Regions from separate parts of the Pedobacter sp. Leaf132 genome, predicted to be linked through region 2. Evidence: riboswitches for the same ligand, from Rfam matches in the RefSeq annotation. Region 2 holds a riboswitch; the other holds the start of a gene.
What was found. A riboswitch is a leader RNA that binds a small molecule or an ion and turns the genes downstream of it on or off. The one in region 2 is predicted to bind thiamine pyrophosphate.
Positions count from the first base shown of each region.

Region 1: another riboswitch for thiamine pyrophosphate. It lies ahead of LUA86_RS10735 (TonB-dependent receptor); the one in region 2 lies ahead of pnuC (nicotinamide riboside transporter PnuC).

Region 1 is NZ_CAKLBO010000004.1:340,864-345,371, forward strand. Features, by position in the region: gene pnuC (nicotinamide riboside transporter PnuC) at 296-913, shown strand; gene LUA86_RS10730 (AAA family ATPase) at 897-1,427, shown strand; TPP riboswitch at 1,864-2,000, shown strand; gene LUA86_RS10735 (TonB-dependent receptor) at 2,057-4,498, shown strand.
Region 2 is NZ_CAKLBO010000006.1:196,949-201,456, reverse strand. Features, by position in the region: gene LUA86_RS13145 (DNA gyrase/topoisomerase IV subunit A) at 1-1,761, shown strand, start outside; TPP riboswitch at 1,798-1,993, shown strand; gene pnuC (nicotinamide riboside transporter PnuC) at 2,099-2,722, shown strand; gene LUA86_RS13135 (acyl-CoA dehydrogenase family protein) at 2,722-3,810, shown strand; gene msrA (peptide-methionine (S)-S-oxide reductase MsrA) at 3,807-4,352, opposite strand; gene LUA86_RS13125 (hypothetical protein) at 4,433-4,508, opposite strand, start outside.

The DNA.
Region 1 (4,508 bases), on a different contig from region 2:
TTGATGAAGAATTTATTGCCATTATAGTCTTTTTTAATTTGATTTTAATTGGGCAGTCATGTTTAAGTCACGAATGACTGAAATGAATACTATTGGCAACAATCTTGTAATAAGCTCATCGTATTTGCGTTTTGTAAATACTTTAGAGTTCGATCTAAAGCTTCCTCAGCGGCTTAGTTACCCGCAAAAGAGGATTTCTTCATAAATAGTTTGTTTGGTTTATTATCCGGTCAGAGGAGCCCTCCTCGACCGGATTTTTTCTTTAATGTGGTTTTTGTTTCTATTTTTGAAATACATGACAATTGCCACAACCTCTTTCTTCGATTTTTTGATTAACCAATTTATACAAACATCAATTCTAGAATGGTTTGCTGTAATTACAGGCTTTATTTGCATCTATCTTGCAGCCAAAGAGAGCATTTGGAATTGGCCAATATCATTAATAAGTGTTACTTGCTATGGCTTCTTGTTTTTTAGAGAAGCTATGTATGGCGACATGACTTTACAAGTCTATTTTTTGTTTACCGGAGTTTATGGCTGGTATTATTGGCTCAGCAAAAAAGAGGAAATTCAAAAACCAATTACAACACTCAAGCCCAAAGGTTGGTTTCTTGCCATTTTATTCATAACTGGCCTTAGCGTACTGTTAGGGTGGTTTATGGCAAACTACACCAATAGTACAGTGCCTTATGCCGATGGTTTTTGCACATCAATAAGCTTTGTAGCACAAATTTTGTTAACGAGAAAAGTATTACAGAACTGGCTTTTATGGGTTTTTGCAAATGCTTGTTATGTACCATTATTTATTTACAAGCATTTAAATTTAAGTGCAATATTATATTTTGTACTAATTATTATCGCCTATAATGGCTATCGGGATTGGAGAAAAAAATATCGTGAACAAGAAAATTAAAAAGATAGCAATAGTTGGCCCGGAAAGCACCGGAAAATCGACCATGTCGAAATATTTATCTAAGTACTATAATGTATCGTGGGTACCAGAATATGCCCGTTATTATTGTGCCAACCTCGAAGCGCCATATACTTTACAAGATGAGCTGAATATGTACTATGGGCAAATTTCTCTTGAAGATGCCATCCTAAACATCACAAAAAATGATTTCATCATCTGCGATACCACATTTATAACAGTAAAAATATGGAGTGATGAAATGCTTGGTGAAACGCCGCAAATTGTTACCGATGCCTTACCCGAAAGACCGTATGATTTATACCTTTTAATGGATATAGATTTGCCCTGGCAGGATGATCCGCTACGGGACTTCCCCAACCAGCGAGAATATTTTATGAAAATTTGGCATAAAGAATTAAAGGCTTTGAACGCAAATTATAAAGTTATAAATGGTTTGGGCGAGGAACGCGAACAGAACGCTATTAACGCTATTGATAAATTTTTAGCATTATAGATTTTGGAAAGCACTGCCCATACAAATTAGGTTAATTTCTTCCCGCCCCCGCTTCTGCCCCACCGAAAAGTTGGGGACATCTCGCTATGGTCGCCTGCCTGCCGAAGGCAGGGGTTTAGGAGGCAAAAATAGTTGCGCAGTTTAATGTAAGAAAAGCCTGATTGACGCTGAAATCTTTTTGTTGCAGCTAAACTTTAATATACTGTCATGCTGAGGCAGGAAGCATCCGCAACCGATGAAGCAGATTCTTCGTTCCTCAAATAACAAGAGATAAAAAAAGTTGCAGCAAAAAGCAAGACTATCGAAACCGAAGAACCACTAAAATTGCTTTTTTAAAAAAAGACGAGCGTATTTTGAACAATAATTAACATATTTTTCTACATTTGCCACATCATTAGGGGTGCCTTGTTTTAAATAACACAAAAACGGGCTGAGATCATACCCATTTTAATGTTTTAAGTTAAACGTTATAAGTAATAAGTTGAGCGACTTAAAACTTAGAACCTACAACTTAGAACTTTAAATGCACCTGATCCGGGTAATGCCGGCGTAGGGATTGGAGTTATGGAAGTTTAACTGAAATCGGGAGTACCCCTATTTCCGATGGGTTTAACTAAAAAACAAAAACATTGAAAAAACTACTTTTTGCGGTTTTAACTGCAATGCTGCCATTTTTTGCATTGGCACAATTTTCTGTTACGGGTAAAGTTACAGACAACAATCAAAAAGCCTTACCAGGCGCAACAATCAAGGTTAAAAACTCAAAAATCACGGTATCTGCCGATGAAAATGGAAATTTTACCATTGGAAATTTATCGAGCGGAAAACATGTGATTTCTGCGAGTTACCTCGGCTATAAATCAACAGAAAATGTAGTTGATTTAAACCAAAACCTAAATTTAAACTTTACGTTATCTGCTCAAAGTTTTCTTGCCGAAGAAGTTGTGGTTAGGGCAACGAGGGCAAACGAAAAATCGGCAACTACTTATAAAAACGTAAGCAAAGCCGAAATTCAGGAGAATAACTTCGGGCAGGATTTACCTTTTATTTTGCAAAACACGCCAGGTGTTGTAGTAAATTCTGACGCTGGCGCAGGTGTTGGCTATACCGGTATCCGCATCCGCGGTAGCGATAACAGCCGGATAAATGTTACGGTTAATGGCATTCCAATTAACGATAGTGAAAGTCAGGGTACATTTTACGTTAACATGCCTGATTTTGCTTCATCTGTAGATAACATACAGATTCAGCGTGGCGTGGGTACATCTACAAATGGCGCAGGTGCATTTGGTGCGAGTTTAAACATTCAAACTACAGGCAGCGAAATGGAACCTTATGCCGAATTAAACAACACCTACGGCAGCTTCGACACCTGGAAAAATACAGTAAAAGTGGGTACAGGCTTAATTAACAATCGCTTTAGTTTCGATGGGCGCTTATCCAGAATTAGTTCTGATGGTTATGTTGATAGAGGTTCTTCATTGCTGAAATCTTACTTTTTATCTGGTGCGTACCATGGTAATAAAGATTTGCTTCGTATAAATGTTTTTGCTGGCGCAGAAAAAACCTATCAATCGTGGAACGGTATTCCAGAATCGAGGTTAAATAATGATGTTGCCGGTATGCAGTCTTACATTGCTAGAAATGAACTGAACGCGGATGATGCAGCCAATCTTTTAAACTCCGGCAGAACGTACAATAGCTTTACCTATAATAATCAAACCGATAATTATTGGCAAAATCATTATCAATTGATTTACGCAAGGCAACTTACCGATAAGTTTTCGTTTAATGGTGCATTACATTATACTCAGGGCGAAGGTTATTACGAAGAATACAGAGCAAACAACCGATTAAGCGACTATGGTTTAAATCCGGTAGTAATTGGCGGCACAACAATTTCACGTACAGATTTAATCCGTCGCCGTTGGTTAGACAACGATTTTTATGGCGCAACCTATTCATTTAATTATGTGCCTCAAAAAAACCTAAATTTTACGGTTGGTGGTGCATACAACGAATACAAGGGTGCGCATTTCGGACAAATTATCTGGGCGCAATACGCATCTAATGGAAATATAGACAGGCATTATTATGATAACGATGGTTTCAAAACCGACTTTAACATCTATGGCAAAGTGAATTACAGTCCGGTTGAGGCTTTGAGTTTATTCGCCGATTTACAATACCGCCGTGTGTATTACGATATTTTAGGAACTGAGAATAAGCTGAACTTTTTATCTATAAATGATAAGCTAAATTTCTTTAATCCCAAAATCGGGGCAACTTATTTCATCAATACAGAAAGCAATTTGTATGTGTCTTTTAGTGTGGCCAATAAGGAACCAAATCGCGATGATTATACGGATGCCGCAGCCGGAACATTCCCTAAAGCAGAGCAATTGAACGATTTAGAGTTGGGCTATCGCTTTAAAAACAGTAAGCTTAATTTAGGCGCCAATGCTTATGGTATGTTTTACAAAAATCAGCTCGTTGTAACCGGAAAGATTAATGATACCGGAGGTAATTATCGCCAAAATGTCGATAACAGTTATCGTTTAGGTATCGAACTGGATGGTTCATACACATTTAATAAATTTTTTGCTTTAAATGCGAATGCTGCTTTTAGCAGAAATAAAATAAAAAACTTTATTGAGTATTACGATGATTATGATAATGGTGGCCAGGTTGTAAATAATTATGAATTAACAGATATTTCTTATTCGCCTGCTGCAGTGCTTTTTGGTGAAATTGTATACAAACCAATTAAAGGTTTTGCCATTGCACTACAGAGTAAATATGTAAGCAAGCAATATTTAGATAATACCCAAAATAACGATAGAACCATTAACGGATACTGGGTTAACAACGCTCGTTTAGGTTATAATTTTAAATTTGCCGGTGTTAAAAATGTAAACCTGGGCTTATTGGTTAATAACTTATTAAATAAAAAATACGAAAGTAACGGATATACATACGGCTATCTTTTAGGTGGAAGCAGAACAACAGAAAATTTCTTTTATCCTCAAGCCGGCACTAATTTCTTGTTAAATTTGAACGTTAAGTTTTAATAAAACTATG
Region 2 (4,508 bases):
TATGAAAACGCTGCAAATTTTGATACCGTTGTTGAGGTTTTACATTTATTGTTCGAGCCATTTAAGCCTTCACTTTACCGCGAAATTTTACCAGAGGATTTTAAGAAGCTAATCGATAAACCGATGAGTAGCATTACCCGTTTTGATGTGAAAAAGGCCGATGAGCAAATGAAAAACCTTGAAGATGAAATTAAGGTTGTAAAAAACCATTTGAAACATCTTACTGATTATGCTATTGCCTGGTTTCAAAAGTTAAAAGATAAATACGGAAAAGGCAGAGAACGTAAAACCGAAATTAGGTTATTTGATAGGGTTGAGGCAGCGAAAGTTGCACTTGCAAATATTAAATTATACATGAACCGGGAAGATGGTTTTATTGGTTCGGGTTTACGCAAGGATGAATTTGTTGCAGATTGCTCTGATATTGATGAAATTATAGTTTTCCGTGAGGATGGGAAATGTATAATTACTAAAGTGGCCGATAAAACTTTTGTGGGCAAAGGTATTATCCATGCCCAGGTTTTTAAGAAAAACGACGAGCGAACTGTTTACAACATGATTTATAAAGATGGTTCGAGTGGAACATCTTATATAAAACGTTTTGCGGTAGTTGGCGTAACACGAGATAAAGAATACGATTTAACTAAAGGCTCAAAAGGGTCGAAGGTTTTATATTTTACTGCCAATCCAAATGGCGAAGCTGAGGTTGTGAACGTTGCCTTAAAACCGCATTCAAAACTTCGTAAGCTACAATTCGATCAGGATTTTGCAGAAGTTGCCATAAAAGGTCGTGGTTCGCAAGGAAATATTATTTCTAAATATCCGGTTAAAAAAATCATACTTAAAAGTAAAGGTGTTTCTACCTTATCAGGATTAAAAATTTGGTATGATGATTTACTAAAGCGCTTGAATGTTGATGGAAGAGGCAAATATTTGGGTGAATTTGATGGTGATGATAAAATCCTTCAGGTACATAAAGAGGGATATTACGAGTTAAGTTCGTTTGAATTAAGCAACCATTTCGATGATGGCTTAATCTTGATAGAAAAATTTAATGCTGAAAAGGTTTTCGCTGCTGTACATTTTGATGGCAAAGCACAAAATTATTTTGTAAAGCGTTTTGTTTTTGAATCGCAGTCTGTAGGTAAAAAAGTACCTTTTATAAGCGAGGAGCCAAAATCAAGATTGTTGTTTTTAACATCCAATCCGCTTTCTAAAATTATTGTTGAAGTTTTAAAAGGGAAAACCCAAATTCCTGAAACTTTAGATTTATTGCTGGCAGATTTGATTGATGTTAAAGGTTTAAAGGCAAACGGAAATCGTTTATCGCCGCACGATGTTCAAAAAGTGGTTTTGGATGAACCAGCAACTGAAACTGAGCAGTCTGACGATGATCAGGAAGATGAAGGCGGTGAACCGACTGATGAGCAAACAGATGAAATTGAAATTGCTGAAGAAATAATAGTTGTGGATGTTAAAACCGAAGAAGTAGGCGAATCTACCGAAGCAACACCACCACCTGTGAAACCAAAGTTTGAGCGTAAAGTTGAGCCGGAGCTTAAGGAAGAAAAACCGGTTAAAGTAGAGCCGGTTATAGAAAAACCTGTAGAAACGATAAAACCTGAGCCGGTAAAACCTGAAATTTCTAAAGCTGAAGAGAAACCAAAACCAGTAGAAAAGCCTGCAAAGAAAGTAGATTTCGAAATCACTAACCCAAACGATATTGAGATTGATGATAAAGGACAATTGGGATTGTTTTAAATAATTAATTAGATATCGTTTTAAAACCTATATTTGCCATACTCAAAGGGGTGCTTTTTGAAAATGCATTGTCTGTTGCAATCAAAAGGCTGAGATTACACCCATTTAAGAGGTTTAAGGCATAGGAGTTAAGGTTTAGGGTTTTTATCCTTTACTTTATAACTCAAGCCTTTTACCTTTTAATGCACCTGATTCGGATAATGCCGACGTAGGGAAGAGGTTAAAGCTATTGCTGTTTCGCCCCTGAAAACAGTTTTCAATTATTTTATATTTTTTTGATTCATCAGCTTGGAGCTAGATTTCTGCTGTAAATCAAATTATTTAACATGTGTTGTAAATGAATTTTCAGGATTGGTTTAAACTTTTTGTTGAGCAAATTGCAAATACATCTATAGTGGAGTGGTTTGCGGTAGGTTTTGGGGTTTCAGAAGTATTATTGGCTAAAAAAAATAATATCTGGTTATACCCAACCGGCATAATTTCTATCTTGTTATCGATGTTTCTTTTGCTAAATGTAAAACTTTATGCAGAAATGTTGCTGAGCATTTATTATCTTATAATGAGTGTTTATGGATGGATAATCTGGAAAAAACGAAAAGAAGAAGGCGAAAATCAGGTATCCTGGAGCTCAAAAAGAGATTTAACGATAGCTGTATTAATTTCAACTGTTGGCTTTGCCGTCTTTTATTTCGCATTGCGAAATCATACTGATTCTGACGTACCAATTTTAGATGCCTTTGTTTCGGCAACGGCTTGGGCAGGAATGTGGCTTTTGGCAAAACGAAAAATAGAAAATTGGATTTTTCTAAATATTTCCAATATCGTAGCTATCCCGCTTTTATTTCATAAAAAACTTCCTTTAATGGCTTGTTTAACTATCTTTTTGTTCGTGGTAGCCATATTTGGTTTTTTCGATTGGAAAAAAATTATCAATAAAAACAAATTAAAAGCTGGGGTATAATGGAAACTTTGACGAATACATACTGGCAAAAAACAGTTGCAGAATTTGCCGCTCAATCAGAAAAAATCGGTGAACTCCATCCCGAAATTTTAGCGATTGCTTATCAGGAAAATTGGTTTAAACTATTTGTACCGGAAGCTTACGGTGGTGCAGGTAAGAAACTTCCAGAAATTTTAAGGTTAGAAGAAGCGCTTGCTTATGCAGATGGTAGTTTAGGCTGGACCATCACCCTTTGTGCAGGAGCGGCATGGTTTGCAGGTTTTTTAAATCCCGAACTGGCTCTAGAAGTTTTTGCTGATAAAGCAGTTTGCTTCGCCGGGAGTGGAGCAGTTGATGGCACAGCAGTTAAAATAGAAAATGGATATTTATTAAAAGGGCATTGGAAATATGCCAGTGGCGCTTTGCATGCTACCGTTTTTACAGCAAATTGTATCATTAAAAATCAAGATGGTACAGATGTTTTAGATGAAGATGGCAACCCAAAAATTATGTCTTTCATCTTAAAGAAAGATGAGGTTCAAATTTTATCAGGATGGTCTTACTTTGGCTTAGTTGCAACTGGTAGTCATGCTTTTGAGGTTAATAATTTAGAAGTTCCAGCAAACCGAACTTTTAAAATAAACAACGATATCAAATTTGATGAAGCTGGATTTGATTATCCATTTTTACAGTTAGCAGAAACTACACTTGTAGTAAATACTTTAGGCATGACAAATCATTTTATTGATTTGGTTGAGGAAGCTTTTCTTACAAGAAGCGGATTAAAAAGATATTCTGAGAAACAGCTTTTGTTCTTTAAATCAGAATTAAAAGCTTGTAAGGAGGATGTTGAAGAACTTCGATTTAACTTTTATAAAACTTTTGATGAATCGTGGGATGAATTACAGGTAAATCATTCTATTTCTAGCAATACTTTAGATAATTTGAGCTATGTAAGCCGTAAACTTGCCCACACCTGTTGGAGGGTTGTCGCCAAGTTATATCCATACGCTGGCTTGGAGGCTGCAAAAAAGGAAACTGAAATTAACAGAGTTTGGCGAGATATTCATACTGCCAGTCAGCATGCTTTATTAACTTTTATTGATTAATGCGATACCGTTTCTGGCTTAATATTATCCTTAAAATCTTTAAGTAGTTTGTCTAATTTTGGCTGGATAACAAAAGCACAGTATGGCTTACCTGCGTTTTTTGTAAAATAATTTTGATGATAATCTTCCGCCTCGTAAAAATCAGTTGCTAATGAGAGTTCAGTAATTATGGGCTTCTTAAATATATTTTCTTTGGTTAATTTATTTATAATTTCTTCAGCTTGTAGTTTTTGTTCATCACTGTTGTAAAAAATTATGGAGCGGTATTGAGCGCCGATGTCATTACCTTGCCTATTGAGCGATGTTGGCGTATGGGTTTTAAAAAACACCAGCAGTAATTCTTTAAAAGAAATGACATTTTCATCAAATTCAATTTGAATAACTTCGGCATGTCCGGTGTCACCATTAGAAATTTCCATATAAGTTGGGTGTTTTAAATTACCACCCATGTATCCAGAAACTATCCGTTCTACACCGTTTAATGTTTGAAATACAGCTTCAGTACACCAAAAGCACCCGCCGCCAAAAATTGCTGTTTGCATAGTTAATAAACGTAATCTTTTATAAAATGGTTTTACTATGCAAAGGAAAAGCGCCCATGCTTTGGCTATGGGGGCTCCGGTTATATCTTTCTGTCTTTCATCTTCTTTAACTCTTCCTGAAGATGTTTGCTATCTCGATTTTCTGCTTTAGATTTT